2 regions of the Streptomyces sp. NPDC089919 genome follow, and region 1 is predicted to be linked to the other one. Evidence: riboswitches for the same ligand, from Rfam matches in the RefSeq annotation. Region 1 holds a riboswitch; the other holds the start of a gene.
The links. A riboswitch is a leader RNA that binds a small molecule or an ion and turns the genes downstream of it on or off. The one in region 1 is predicted to bind glycine.
Positions count from the first base shown of each region.

Region 2: it holds a riboswitch for glycine, as region 1 does, so the genes downstream of both, gcvP (aminomethyl-transferring glycine dehydrogenase) here and gcvT (glycine cleavage system aminomethyltransferase GcvT) in region 1, are expected to answer to the same signal.

Region 1 is NZ_JBFBGK010000056.1:42,506-49,749, forward strand. It holds gene AB0O40_RS22210 (L-serine ammonia-lyase) at 57-1,439, opposite strand; gene AB0O40_RS22215 (APC family permease) at 1,564-3,225, opposite strand; gene glyA (serine hydroxymethyltransferase) at 3,406-4,662, opposite strand; gene gcvH (glycine cleavage system protein GcvH) at 4,686-5,063, opposite strand; gene gcvT (glycine cleavage system aminomethyltransferase GcvT) at 5,155-6,270, opposite strand; glycine riboswitch at 6,452-6,560, opposite strand; partial or broken gene AB0O40_RS22235 (AAA family ATPase) at 6,785-7,244, shown strand, end outside.
Region 2 is NZ_JBFBGK010000003.1:6,338-13,581, forward strand. It holds gene AB0O40_RS01980 (FHA domain-containing protein) at 1-178, shown strand, start outside; gene AB0O40_RS01985 (MerR family transcriptional regulator) at 225-968, shown strand; gene AB0O40_RS01990 (bifunctional nuclease family protein) at 1,022-1,495, shown strand; gene AB0O40_RS01995 (MerR family transcriptional regulator) at 1,682-2,314, shown strand; gene AB0O40_RS02000 (DNA polymerase IV) at 2,391-3,869, shown strand; gene AB0O40_RS02005 (PRC-barrel domain-containing protein) at 3,779-4,162, opposite strand; glycine riboswitch at 4,277-4,375, shown strand; gene gcvP (aminomethyl-transferring glycine dehydrogenase) at 4,566-7,244, shown strand, end outside.

The sequences.
Region 1 (7,244 bases):
CGGTGCCCGGATTTCTCCGGGCGCCGCCCCTTCGGCGTTCAGCAGACGTCAGTGCGTCAGCACTCGATGACGTTGACCGCGAGGCCGCCGCGGGCGGTCTCCTTGTACTTGATCTTCATGTCGGCGCCGGTCTCCTTCATGGTCTTGATGACCTTGTCCAGGGAGACCTTGTGGCTGCCGTCGCCGCGCATGGCCATCTTGGCCGCGGTGACGGCCTTGACCGCCGCCATGCCGTTGCGCTCGATGCACGGGATCTGGACCAGGCCGCCGACCGGGTCGCAGGTCAGGCCGAGGTTGTGCTCCATGCCGATCTCGGCGGCGTTCTCCACCTGCTCCGGGGTGCCGCCCAGCACCTCGGCCAGCGCGCCGGCCGCCATCGAGCAGGCCGAGCCGACCTCGCCCTGGCAGCCGACCTCGGCGCCGGAGATGGAGGCGTTCTCCTTGAAGAGCATGCCGATCGCGCCCGCGGCCAGCAGGAAGCGCACCACGCCGTCCTCGTCCGCGCCCGGGACGAAGTTCATGTAGTAGTGCAGGACGGCCGGCAGCACGCCCGCGGCGCCGTTGGTGGGGGCCGTCACGACCCGGCCGCCGGCGGCGTTCTCCTCGTTGACCGCCATGGCGTAGATGGTGGTCCACTCCGAGCGGTGCATCATCGGGTCGCCCTCGGTGCGCAGCTGGCGCGCCGTGGAGGCGGCCCGGCGCTTGACCCGCAGGCCGCCGGGGAGGATGCCCTCGCGGGACATGCCCCGGTTGACGCAGGACTGCATGACCCGCCAGATCTCCAGCAGACCGGCCCGGATCTCGTCCTCGGTGCGCCAGGCCTTCTCGTTCTCCAGCATCAGCGAGGAGATCGACAGGCCGGTCTCCTTGGCCAGCCGCAGCATCTCGTCACCGGAGCGGAAGGGGTACTTCAGCACGGTGTCGTCGAGCTTGATCCGGTCCTCGCCGACCGCGTCCTCGTCGACGACGAAGCCGCCGCCGACCGAGTAGTAGGTCTTCTCCAGCAGCGGGGCCCCGGCCTCGTCGTAGGCGAAGAGGGTCATGCCGTTGGCGTGGTACGGCAGCGAGCGGCGGCGGTGCAGGATCAGCTGGTTCGGCTCGTCGAAGGCGATCTCGTGGACGTCCCCTATCTCGGCGCCCAGCAGGCGCAGCCTGCCGCTCTGCCGGATCCGCTCGACCTCGTCGTCCGCGGACTCGACGTCGACGGTGCGCGGGGAGTGGCCCTCCAGGCCCAGCAGGACGGCCTTGGGGGTGCCGTGGCCGTGCCCGGTCGCGCCGAGGGAGCCGTAGAGCTCGGCCCGCACGGACGCGGTCTGGGCGAGCACGCCGTCCTTCTTCAGCCGGTTCACGAACATGCGTGCGGCGCGCATCGGGCCCACCGTGTGGGAGGAGGACGGACCGATGCCGATGGAGAAGAGGTCGAACACGGAGATGGCCACGGAGTCGGACTCCTTTGTCTGCTCGTGGAGGGGCAGGAGATGGGGATGTGTGCGGATTTTGTCCGACAGACGAGCCTAACCCGCTCAGGTGAACGGTTCGCCTGCCGGACCGGTACTTATGGGGTCATGCGTGGGACAGCTCACGTTCCCGGTCGGCAGTCTGGGCCTCCGTGGTGGAGTCCGCCTCGCCGTCGAGTACGGGGTCCGGGCCCGGGAGCCCGGCGAGGTGGGCCTTGACTCCGGCCCGGACGGCCCAGTGGTAGACACCGAGCGCCATGGCCGCGACCAGGGCGATGTCCAGGCCGCCCGGGATGCGGCCGGTGCCGCCGAAGTCGGTGCCGCCCAGCCAGGAGAGCAGGGACAGCGCGCCGAGGAAGCAGACGATCCACCAGGCCGGGGCGAACTGCCCGGCCAGGTCCCGCTCCCCCTTGCGGCGCAGGACCAGGGCGGCCACCGGCGCCGCCACCAGGGTCAGGGCCGTGACGATGCCGGTGTTGGGCCACTTCGACCAGTACAGCGCACAGGCGGCGAAGACGAAGGTCAGCGGGCACAGCACGGAGGCCATCGGCAGCCGGAACGGCCGGGGCAGGTCCGGCTTGGTGCGGCGGAAGACGCCCACCGCGACCGGGCCGATCAGGTACGAGATGACCATGGCGGCCGAGATGATCGGCGCCAGGGTCTTCCAGCTGTGGCCCACGGTGACCAGCAGCAGCACCGAGAAGCCGAGGTTCAGCCACATCGCCGGGCGGGCGGTGCCGTAGACCGGGTGGGTCTGCTGGAGCTTCTTGGGGAAGAAGCCGGTCTCGGCGAGGTTCTGGACCATGTACGCGGCCGAGGCCACGTTGGCGATGTTGGAGCCGGCGGGCGAGATGAAGGCGCCGAACTGGAGCATCACCACCACCCAGTGGATCATCAGGAGCTGGGCCAGCTCGGCGAACGGCGAGTTGAAGTTGATCCCGCTCCAGCCGCCGGCCTGGGCCAGCTGCTCCGGCGGGACGGCGCCCAGGAAGGCGGTCTGCAGCGCCAGGTAGATCACCAGGCCCAGGGAGAGCGCGCCGACCAGGGCGATCGGGATGGCCCGGCCGGGGTTCTTGGCGGCGCCGCCCAGGTTGACCACGGCCTGGAAGCCGTTGAACGCGAAGACCACGCCCGAGGTGGTGACGGCGGTCAGGACGGCGGTCCAGCCGTTGGGCGCGAAGCCGCCGTGGGCGGAGAAGTTCTCGGTGTGGAAGCCGGAGGCGATCAGGGCGGCCACCGCGAGGACCGGGATGGCGAACTTGACCAGGGTCAGCAGCGAGTTGATCTTGGCCAGGAGCTGTACCGACCAGTAGCACGAGAGCCACAGCAGCACGGTCAGCACCAGCGCCACGGCCATGCCGAAGGCGGTCAGCTGGTGGCTGCCCGCGTCCACCAGGCCCTTCGCCCAGCCGAAGCTCCACGAGGACATGTACTGCGTCGCCGCGATCGACTCGATCGGGATCAGCGAGGCCACCGCGATCCAGACGGCCCAGCCGGTGATGAAGCCGAGCACCGGACCGTGCGAGATCGAGCCGTACCGGGCCATGCCGCCCGGGATCGGGTAGGCCGCGCCCACCTCCGCGTAGGACATGGCGATCATGCCGATGAAGACCGCGCCGATCACCCAGGCGGCCAGCGCCGCCGGGCCGGCCACCTGGGCCGCGGTGCCGGCGCCGAAGAGCCAGCCGGAGCCGAAGATGGAACCGATGCCGATCATGACCAGCGCGAAGAGACTGAGTCCCTTCCGGTTCGCCGCACTCATGTCCATGAGGGTGCCTGCCTGTCGTCCTTGACGGGGGGATGCCTTATGTCGAGCCTATTTACGAATATTTGGCGCAATCAGAGGCATCAGGGCCCACCGCCTGGGACGTTGGTCATGAGAAAGGCCCGGCCTGTGGGAACCGCAGGCCGGGCCCTGCTCGTACGCCGTACGGAGCGGCGGACCGCCTTACAGCGAGGGGTACAGCGGGTGCTTCGCGGCCAGCGCGGAGACCCGGCCCTTGAGGGCGTCGCTGTCGTACGCGGGCTTCAGCGCCTCGGCGATGATGTCCGCGACCTCGGTGAAGTCCTCGGCCTGGAAACCGCGGGTGGCCAGGGCCGGGGTACCGATCCGCAGGCCCGAGGTCACCATCGGCGGCCGCGGGTCGTTCGGGATGGCGTTCCGGTTGACCGTGATGCCGATCTCGTGGAGCCGGTCCTCGGCCTGCTGGCCGTCCAGCTCGGAGTTGCGCAGGTCCACCAGGACCAGGTGCACGTCGGTGCCGCCGGACAGCACGTCCACGCCCACGGCCTTGACGTCGTCCTGCACCAGGCGCTCGGCGATGGCCTTCGCGCCGGCCAGGGTGCGCTCCTGGCGCTCCTTGAACTCGGGCGAGGCGGCGACCTTGAAGGAGACCGCCTTGGCCGCGATCACGTGCTCCAGCGGGCCGCCCTGCTGACCGGGGAAGACCGCGGAGTTGATCTTCTTGGCCAGTTCCTGCGTCGACAGGATGACACCGCCGCGCGGACCGCCGAGGGTCTTGTGCGTGGTGGTGGTGACGACGTGGGCGTGCGGCACCGGGTTGGGGTGCAGGCCCGCGGCGACCAGGCCGGCGAAGTGCGCCATGTCGACCATCAGGTACGCGCCGACCTCGTCCGCGATGCGGCGGAAGGCGGCGAAGTCCAGCTGGCGCGGGTAGGCGGACCAGCCGGCGACGATCAGCTGCGGCTTGGACTCCTTGGCGAGGCGCTCGACCTCGGCCATGTCGACCTGGCCCGACTCGTCGACGTGGTACGGGACCACGTTGTAGAGCTTGCCGGAGAAGTTGATCTTCATGCCGTGGGTCAGGTGACCGCCGTGGGCCAGGTTCAGGCCCATGATCGTGTCGCCCGGCTTGAGCAGCGCGAACATCGCGGCGGCGTTGGCCTGCGCGCCCGAGTGGGGCTGCACGTTGGCGGCCTCGGCGCCGAAGAGCGCCTTGATGCGGTCGATCGCGATCTGCTCGACCACGTCGACGTGCTCGCAGCCGCCGTAGTAACGGCGGCCCGGGTAGCCCTCGGCGTACTTGTTGGTGAGGACCGAGCCCTGGGCCTCCATGACCGCGACCGGAGCGAAGTTCTCCGAGGCGATCATCTCGAGGGTGGACTGCTGACGGTGGAGCTCGGCGTCGACGGCGGCGGCGACGTCCGGGTCCAGCTCGTGAAGGGGAGTGTTCAGAAGCGACATCGGGATCCCTCGGTGTGGTCCGGTCAGCCCTTGGTGAGGGCGGCGTACTCGTCGGCGGTCAGCAGGTCGGCCTCGCCCGTGATCTTCACCTTGAAGAGCCAGCCGCCCTCGAAGGGGGCGGTGTTGACCAGGGCCGGGTCGTCCACGACGTCCTGGTTGGCCTCGACGACCTCGCCGTCGACGGGGGCGAACAGGTCGCTGACCGACTTGGTCGACTCCAGCTCGCCACAGGACTCGCCCGCGGTGATGGTGGCCCCGACCTCGGGCAGCTGGGCGTAGACGACGTCACCGAGCGCGTTGGCCGCGAACTCGGTGATGCCGACGGTGGCGACGCCGTCCGCGTCGACCTCCGAGACCCACTCGTGTTCCTTGGTGTAGCGAAGCTGCTGGGGGTTGCTCATGGCCTGATTCTCCTGGATGCGGGGGAGTGCTGATGAACGGGTGTCTTGGAGGGTGAGACGAAGGAGGTGGCGGGATCCCGGTGCGGGATCGTCACTTCTGCCGCTTGTAGAACGGCAGGGCCACGACCTCGTACGCCTCATGCGTACCGCGGATGTCGACGCCGACACCGGAGGTGCCGGGCGCGGCGTGCGCCGCGTCGACGTACGCCATGGCGATCGGCTTGCCCAGCGTCGGGGACGGGGCACCCGAGGTGACCTCGCCGATGACCTGGCCGTCGGCGACCACCGGGAAGCCGGCGCGCGGGACCCGGCGGCCCTCCGCGATCAGGCCGACCAGCTTGCGCGGCGGGTTGCCGGCGGCGCGCTCGGCGGCGGCCTCGAGGGCGGCGCGGCCCACGAAGTCGCCCTCCTTCTCGAACTTCACGACCCGGCCCAGACCCGCGTCGAAGGGCGTCAGGGCGGTGGTCAGCTCGTGGCCGTACAGCGGCATGCCGGCCTCCAGGCGCAGCGTGTCGCGGCAGGACAGGCCGGCCGGGACCAGGCCGGCGCCCTCGCCGGCCTTGGTCAGCGCCTCCCACAGCTCCACCGCGTGCTCGGGCTTCACGAAGAGCTCGAAGCCGTCCTCGCCCGTGTAGCCGGTACGGGCGATCAGGGCCGGGACGCCCGCGACGGTGCCGGGCAGGCCCGCGTAGTACTTGAGGTTGTCCAGGTCGGCGTCCGTCAGGGACTTCACGATCGCGGGGGACTCGGGGCCCTGCACCGCGATCAGCGCGTAGGCGTCCCGGTCGTCGCGAACCTCGGCGTCGAAGCCGGCCGCGCGCTCGGTGAGGGCGTCCAGCACGACCTGGGCGTTGGAGGCGTTGGCGACGACCATGTACTCGGTCTCGCCGAGGCGGTAGACGATCAGGTCGTCGAGGATGCCGCCGTCCTCCTGGCAGATGTGCGTGTAGCGGGCGCGGCCGACGCCGACGGTGGAGATGTTGCCGACCAGCGCGTAGTCGAGGAGCTTGACGGCCTCGGCGCCGGTGACGGTGATCTCGCCCATGTGGGAGAGGTCGAACAGGCCGGCCTTCGTGCGGACGGCGGTGTGCTCGTCCCGCTCGCTGGCGTAGCGCAGCGGCATGTCCCAGCCCGCGAAGTCGGTCATCGTGGCACCGAGGGCACGGTGCACGGCGTCGAGGGCGGTCAGACGGGGGGTGTTCGACATAGGGGTGGCTCCCAGGGCAGGCCGCGTCAAAAGATGAGGACGGTTCCTCCCCATCTGTCATCGGAACCTGAGAGGTTCGTCACGACCGCAGGCGCGTACGAAGCTACGCGTCGCGGGGGTGACTTGCACCTTGGGTGGGGTCCGGTGGGCGATGCCGGTCGGACCCGCTTTTCAGATGTGCCTCGCCCGCGCGGTAACTGGGCCTGAGAGATTCAAGGGAGGGTCTTGCTCCTTCGGCGCCCGGTGCGGCCTGCCGGTGGCAGGGCCCGGAACTCTCCCGCGCGGATTCAAGCGGCCTGTATGGAGTTGGCGCGCACATCATTGCACGCGTCCGGCGGGAACGGGGGGCCGGGCCCCGGGGCAAATCTCCGGGTGGGGGCGGGGGACGGGGCGGGGCGGCAGCCGGCTCCGCGGGAACCGTACCCCTCGCATTACCGTCTCTTTACACTTAGTGGGCATGGGTCCGGTTGACCCTTCCCCCAGCTGCCGCTGGGAGGGGCCCTCAGGGGAGGCGATCGCTGTGCGGATCTTCGGAGCGGTGACGGTGCCGGACGGGGCGGCCCTGGCCGTGCCGGTCCAGCCGGACCGGCGCAGCGCGGCGCCGGCCGCGGCGGCCCCGGCCGGCCGGGTGCGGGACCTGCGGGGGCTGGGCGCCGCCGGGCCCCGGCGGCTGGAGTTCGCGGCCGGGGACCTCGTGGTGGTCTCCGGGCTGCCGGGCAGCGGCAAGAGCACCCTGATGAAGCGGGCCGTGACCGGCCCGGCCATCGACTCCCAGGACGTCCGCGAGCGGTGGGAGGCCCGGCTGCCGGGGCGGCTGCCGTACGGCCTGTACCGGCCGGCGGTCCGGGTGGCGCACTACGCCGGCCTGTGGGCGGCACTGCGGTCGGGGCGCAGCGTGGTGGTCCACGACTGCGGTACCCAGGCCTGGGTGCGCCGGCTGCTCGGACGGGCCGCGCGGCGGCGGGGGCGGTCGC
Region 2 (7,244 bases), on a different contig from region 1:
GCGGCACGTCGAGTTCCGCAGGGGCCAGGACGGCCGCTTCACGGTCTCGGACGTCGGCAGCCTGAACGGCACGTACGTCAACCGGGAGCCGATCGACTCGGTCGTGCTCACCGCCGGTGACGAGGTGCAGATCGGCAAGTACCGGCTGGTCTTCTACGCGTCCCAGCGAGGCATCTGACCTTCCCCCGGACGGGTCCGGGGGGAGCGACCCCCAGGGAAGGTCCATGCTGCGTACACCGACGGGCGGTGCCGGAAACGGCACCGCCGGCTCGGCCGGGCGGCTGTTGAGCATCGGTTCGGTGCTCAACCAGCTGCGGGACGAGTTTCCCGAAGTGACCATTTCGAAGATCCGGTTCCTGGAGGCCGAGGGGCTTGTCGAGCCCCGGCGCACGCCGTCCGGGTACCGCAAGTTCAGCCCCGACGACGTGACGCGACTGGCCCGCATCCTGCGGCTGCAGCGCGACCACTACCTGCCGCTGAAGGTGATCCGCGAGCAGCTGGACGCCGCGGACCGGGGCGAGCCGGTCAGGATTCCCGCGCCCTCGCCGCAGGGCGATGCCGTGCTCGGGGTGATCGACGGCGGTGCGGACCGGCCCACGGTGGCCAGGGTCGGCCGTGCGGAGCTGCTGGCGGCGGCCGAGGTGGACGAGGCCCAGCTCGCCGAGTGGGAGTCGTACGGCCTGTTGGCCGAGTCGGCCGACGGCGGTTTCGAGGCGGAGGCGCTGACCGTCGCCAAACTCGTGGCCGACCTGGGCCGATTCGGTGTGGAGCCGCGGCACCTGCGGGCCATGAAGGCGGCCGCGGAGCGGGAGGCGGGCCTGGTGGAGCAGGTGGTGGCACCGTTGCGCCGGCACCGCAACCCGCAGACCAGGGCGCACGCCGAAGCGACCATGAAAGAGCTCGCCGGGCTGTCCGTGCGGCTGCACGGAGCCCTGGTGGAGAGCGCCCTCGGGGTGCGGCTGCACTGACCCGGGGGGTGCCCGACTACCCAAACCCGCACGGCAGGTCCTAGGGTTGCTGTGTGAACGAGCTCGACGTTGTGGGTGTCCGGGTGGAAATGCCCTCCAACCAACCGATCGTGCTCCTGCGTGAAGTGGGAGGCGACCGGTACCTTCCCATCTGGATCGGTCCGGGAGAGGCGACCGCGATCGCCTTCGCACAGCAGGGCATGGCCCCGCCGCGGCCGCTGACCCATGACCTCTTCAAGGACGTCCTGGACGCCTTGGGCGAGGAGCTGAGCGAGGTCCGGATCACGGACCTGCGGGAGGGCGTCTTCTACGCGGAGCTCGTCTTCGCCAGCGGCGTGGAGGTGAGCGCGCGGCCGTCCGACGCCATAGCGCTGGCGCTGCGCACGGGGACGCCGATCTACGGCAGCGACGGCGTGCTGGACGACGCCGGCATCGCGATTCCGGACGAGCAGGAGGACGAGGTGGAGAAGTTCCGGGAGTTCCTGGACCAGATCTCCCCGGAGGACTTCGGCACGGGGAGCGGCTGAGGCGCCGGGAGCGGCTGAGAAGCGCTCCATGGTTGCTCAAGGCATTCGAGTAGCCTTTCCCGCGGAGAGGTACGCGAAACCACTCTCAGGGTGATTATCACTCGGCGTGCCGAGTGTGGCGATCGTTGACGCACCCCTGGTGACTGCCTACCGTCGAGTTGGGCAGGTCAAGGACGGAGGGTCGGCGTGAGAATCAGCGGCGACGGTACGACCGGGGGCACCCCCGCGCGGAGTGCGGGGGACAGCGGGCCGTACCCGCTCTACGGCGGCGCGGTGGGCTCCGCGCGCCGGCAGGAACCCGCAGTGGTCAACGAGGACCCGGCGTCGGAGGGGATCGGATACCGGGGGCCGACGGCCTGTGCCGCGGCCGGTATCACGTACCGGCAGCTGGACTACTGGGCGCGGACCGGGCTCGTGGAGCCGAGCGTGCGTCCGGCCTACGGATCGGGCACCCAGCGGCTCTACAGCTTCCGGGACGTCGTCGTCCTGAAGATCGTCAAGCGCTTCCTGGACACCGGGGTGGCGCTGCAGAACATCCGCACCGCCGTCCAGCACCTGCGCGCCCGGGGCTTCTCCGACCTGGACCGGATGACGCTGATGAGCGACGGCGCGACCGTCTACGAGTGCACCTCCCCGGACGAGGTCGTGGGACTGCTCCAGGGCGGTCAGGGCGTCTTCGGGATCGCGGTGGGCGTGGTCTGGCGGGACGTGGAGCACGCCCTGTCCCAGCTGCACGGCGAGCGGGTGGACACCGGCGAGACCCTGGTCGGCCACAACCCGGCCGACGAGCTGGCCCGCCGCCGCAACCGGGCGGTCTGAGCCCCGGGGCCGGCCCCCGGGCCGCCCCGGAGGGTCTTGCGGGGCGTTGTCAGTGGCGTGAGGCAGCATCAGCGTCGTGAGAGCCGCACCGACCATCCTGCATCTGGACATGGACGCCTTCTTCGCCGCCGCGGAGCAGGCGTCCAAGCCCAGCCTGCGCGGGAAGCCGGTGATCGTCGGGGGGCTGGGGCCGCGCGGGGTGGTGGCCACGGCCTCGTACGAGGCGCGGCGGTTCGGGGTGCATTCGGCGATGCCGACGGCGCAGGCCCGGCGGCTGTGCCCGAACGGCGCGTACCTCTACCCGCGCTTCCACCTCTACCGGTCGGTCAGCGACCAGGTCATGGAGCTGTTGCGGGGGCTGTCGCCGCTGGTGGAGCCGCTGAGCCTGGACGAGGCGTTCGTGGACCTGGAGGCCGGCGGGGTGGCCTTCGACGAGGCCGGGGCGCGGGCGGCCGGGGAGCGGCTGCGGGCGGACATCCGGGCGGTGACGGGGCTGAGCGGGTCGGTGGGGCTGGCCGGGTCGAAGATGCTCGCCAAGATCGCCTCCGAGGAGGCCAAGCCGGACGGGCTGGTGCTGATACCCCCGGGGACCGAGCGGGAGCTGCTGGCACCGATGCCGGTGCGCACCCTGCCGGGCGTGGGGCCGGCCACGGGGGAGCACCTGCGGCGGGCCGGGATGACCACGGTGGGGGAGCTGGCCGAGGCGGGCGAGGACGAGCTGGTGCGGCTGCTGGGCCGGGCGCACGGGGTCGCGCTGTACCGCATGGCGCTGGGCCGGGACGACCGCGCGGTGGTCGCGGAGCGGGACGCGAAGTCGGTGTCGGTGGAGGACACCTTCGACGTGGACCTGCACGACCGGGTGCGGATCCGGTACGAGGTCCAGCGGCTGGCGGACCGGTGCGTGCAGCGGCTGCGCGGCTCGGGGCACTCGGGGCGGACCATCGTGCTGAAGGTGCGGCGGTTCGACTTCTCGACGCTGACCCGCTCCGAGACGCTGCGGGGGCCCACGGACGACCCTGCGGTGGTGCGGGAGGCGGCCGGGCGGCTGCTGGACGCGGTGGACACCACCGGCGGGGTGCGGCTGCTGGGGGTGGGCGTCTCCGGGCTGGCCGACTACACCCAGGAGGACCTGTTCGCGCAGTTCGCCGAGGCCTCGGCGGAGGGCGCGGCCGGGGAGCCGGGGGCGCCCCCGGAAGGCCTTGCGCCGGGTCCGGGCGGGGCCGAGGGGCCGGTGGCGGCGGCCGAGGAGGAGCCGGCGCCGGAGCGGCGCTGGCCGGCCGGCAGCGACGTCCGGCACAGCGAGTACGGCGCGGGCTGGGTGCAGGGCAGCGGGGTGGGGCGGGTGACCGTCCGGTTCGAGGAGCCCGGCTCGGCGCAGCCGGGCCGGGTGCGTACGTTCAAGGTCGACGATCCGGAGCTGGTGCCGTCCGACCCGCTGCCGCTGGTGGATCCGGGGCGGCCGGCTCAGGCCCCGTCGTCGCCGGCGAGCCGGCCGAAGTCGCGGTCGGGGGCGGCGGCGGAGACCTCGCCGGGCAGTGAGACGTCCAGTCCGTAGTGGTGGTAGAGCTGGAGTTCCTGCTCGGGGGAGAGGTGCCGGCCGACGCCGAAGTCGGGGGCGTCCTTGATCAGGGAGCGTTCGAAGGGCACCCGCAGGGTGTCGCCCACGACCTCGCTGGGCTCCAGGGGGACGAAGGCGTCCCGGCTGAAGAGACCGGTGCGGACGGCGGCCCATTCCGGCTCGCCCGTGGCGTCGTCGAGGTACACCTCGTCCACGGTCCCGATCTTGGTGCCATTGCGGTCGAACGCCTTGCGGCCGATCAGGCTGCGCGGATCGATGTCGGTCTGCACGGTCCCTCCATTTGGTCGCAACTCCTCCGTAAAGACTACAAAAGTGCATATTCGGAGAGGGGGCCACTCGAGGGAGGTCCCAGGAACCTCGCTGGTAGTCTGGTTTCCGGCTGTTGACCCCGCGCGGGAGAGTCCTCCGATCCAGTTCACCGGAGGCGCCGAAGGAGCAAATCCTCCCCGGAATCTCTCAGGCAGACGTACCGCACGGATGAGGCCACTCTGGAAAGCAGGGCGGGCGTCGGACCGGTGTGCCGGAACCCCTCCTCACCGACGGTGAAAGCCGGCATGCCCTCTTCGGGGTCTGCCGGTGAAGCTCTCAGGTTGAGATGACAGAGGGGGAGGCCGTTCGGGTGCCCGCGCCGTGGTACCCCTCGCAGGTCGTCAGACCAGGAGGCCTCCGCCCATGACCGCCAGTCGTCTTCCGCTCTCCCACCTGGAGCGCGGCATCCCCTTCGAGCAGCGCCACATCGGCCCCGACGCCGAGGCCCAGGCCAAGATGCTCGCCCAGGTCGGCTACGGCTCGCTCGACGAGCTCACGGCGGCCGCTGTGCCGGACGTGATCAAGAGCGCCGAGGCGCTGAACCTCCCCGGTGCCCGCACCGAGGCCGAGGTGCTGGCCGAGCTCCGCTCCCTCGCCGCCCGCAACGAGGTGCTGGCGCCGATGATCGGCCTCGGCTACTACGGCACCTTCACCCCGCCGGTGATCCTGCGCAACGTCATGGAGAACCCCTCCTGGTACACCGCGTACACGCCGTACCAGCCGGAGATCTCCCAGGGCCGGCTGGAAGCGCTGATCAACTTCCAGACCGTGGTCGCCGACCTGACCGGGCTGCCGACCTCCGGCGCCTCCCTCCTGGACGAGGGCACCGCCGCGGCCGAGGCCATGACGCTGGCCCGCCGCGTGGGCAAGGTCAAGGGCGGGGTCTTCCTCGTCGACGCCGACGCGCTGCCGCAGACCATCGCGGTGATCGAGACCCGCGCCGAGCCGACCGGTGTCGAGGTCGTCGTCGCCGACCTCTCCGCGGGCATCCCGGCCGAGATCGCCGAGCGCGGCGTCTTCGGCGTGCTGCTCCAGTACCCGGGCGCCTCCGGTGCGGTCCGCGACATCAAGCCGGTCATCGAGCAGGCGCACGGCCTGGGTGCGATCGTCACCGTCGCCGCCGACCTGCTGGCCCTGACCCTGCTGGCCTCGCCGGGCTCCCTCGGCGCGGACATCGCCGTCGGCACCACCCAGCGCTTCGGCGTCCCGATGGGCTTCGGCGGCCCGCACGCCGGTTACATGGCCGTCCAGGAGAAGCACGCCCGCTCGCTGCCCGGCCGCCTGGTCGGCGTGTCCGTGGACGCGGACGGCAACAAGGCCTACCGCCTGGCGCTGCAGACCCGCGAGCAGCACATCCGCCGCGAGAAGGCCACCAGCAACATCTGCACCGCGCAGGTGCTGCTGGCCGTGATGGCCGGCATGTACGCCGTCTACCACGGCCCGGACGGCCTGCGCCAGATCGCCCAGCGCACCCACCGCTACGCCACCCTGCTGGCCGCGGGCCTGACGGCGGCCGGTGTGGAGCTGGTGCACGGCAGCTACTTCGACACCCTCACCGCGCGCGTCCCCGGCCGCGCCGCCGAGGTCGTCGCCGCCGCCCGCCAGGGCGGGGTCAACCTGTACCTCGTCGACGCCGACCACGTCTCGATGTCCTGTGACGAGACCACCGGCCGCGAGCAGCTGGCCGCGGTCTGGGCCGCCTTCGGCGCCGAGGCCGACCTCGAGGCGCTGGACGCCGCCACCGGCGACGCCCTGCCGCAGGCGCTGCTGCGCACCGACGGCTACCTGACCCACCCGGTCTTCCACCAGCACCGCTCCGAGACCGCGATGCTGCGCTACCTGCGCAAGCTCGCGGACCGCGACTACGCGCTGGACCGGGGCATGATCCCGCTGGGCTCCTGCACGATGAAGCTCAACGCCACCACCGAGATGGAGTCGGTCACCTGGCCCGAGTTCGGCCAGCTGCACCCCTTCGCGCCGATCGACCAGGCCCAGGGCTACGCCACGCTCATCAACGAGCTGGAGGAACGTCTCTGCGAGGTCACCGGCTACGACAAGGTCTCGATCCAGCCCAACGCCGGCTCCCAGGGCGAGCTGGCCGGCCTGCTGGCCGTGCGCGCCTACCACCGCGCCAACGGCGACGAGCAGCGCACCATCTGCCTGATCCCGTCCTCCGCGCACGGCACCAACGCCGCCAGCGCCGTGATGGCCGGCATGAAGGTGGTCGTGGTCAAGACCGCCGACGACGGCGAGGTGGACACGGACGACCTGCGCGCCAAGATCGAGCAGTACCGCGACGAGCTCGCGGTACTGATGATCACCTACCCGTCCACGCACGGTGTGTTCGAGGAGCACGTCGCCGACATCTGCGCCCAGGTGCACGAGGCCGGCGGCCAGGTCTACGTCGACGGCGCCAACCTGAACGCCCTGGTCGGCCTGGCCAAGCCGGGTCACTTCGGCGGCGACGTCTCGCACCTGAACCTGCACAAGACCTTCTGCATCCCGCACGGCGGCGGCGGCCCGGGCGTCGGCCCGGTCGGCGTCCGCGCGCACCTCGCGCCGTACCTGCCGAACCACCCGCTGCAGCCCACCGCCGGCCCGGCCACCGGTGTCGGCCCGATCTCGGCCGCCCCCTGGGGCTCCGCCGGCATCCTGCCGATCTCCTGGTCGTACGTGCGGCTGATGGGCGGCGAGGGCCTCAAGCGCGCCACCCAGGTCGCGGTGCTCGGCGCCAACTACATCGCCAAGCGCCTGGAGCCGCACTACCCGGTGCTCTACACCGGCCCGGGCGACCTGGTCGCGCACGAGTGCATCATCGACCTGCGTCCGCTCTCGAAGGAGACCGGCGTCAGCGTCGACGACATCGCCAAGCGCCTGATCGACTACGGCTTCCACGCGCCGACCATGTCCTTCCCGGTGGCCGGCACGCTGATGATCGAGCCCACCGAGTCCGAGGACCTGTACGAGCTGGACCGCTTCTGCGACGCGATGATCGCGATCCGCGGCGAGGTCGAGCGGGTCGCCGGCGGCGAGTGGCCGGCC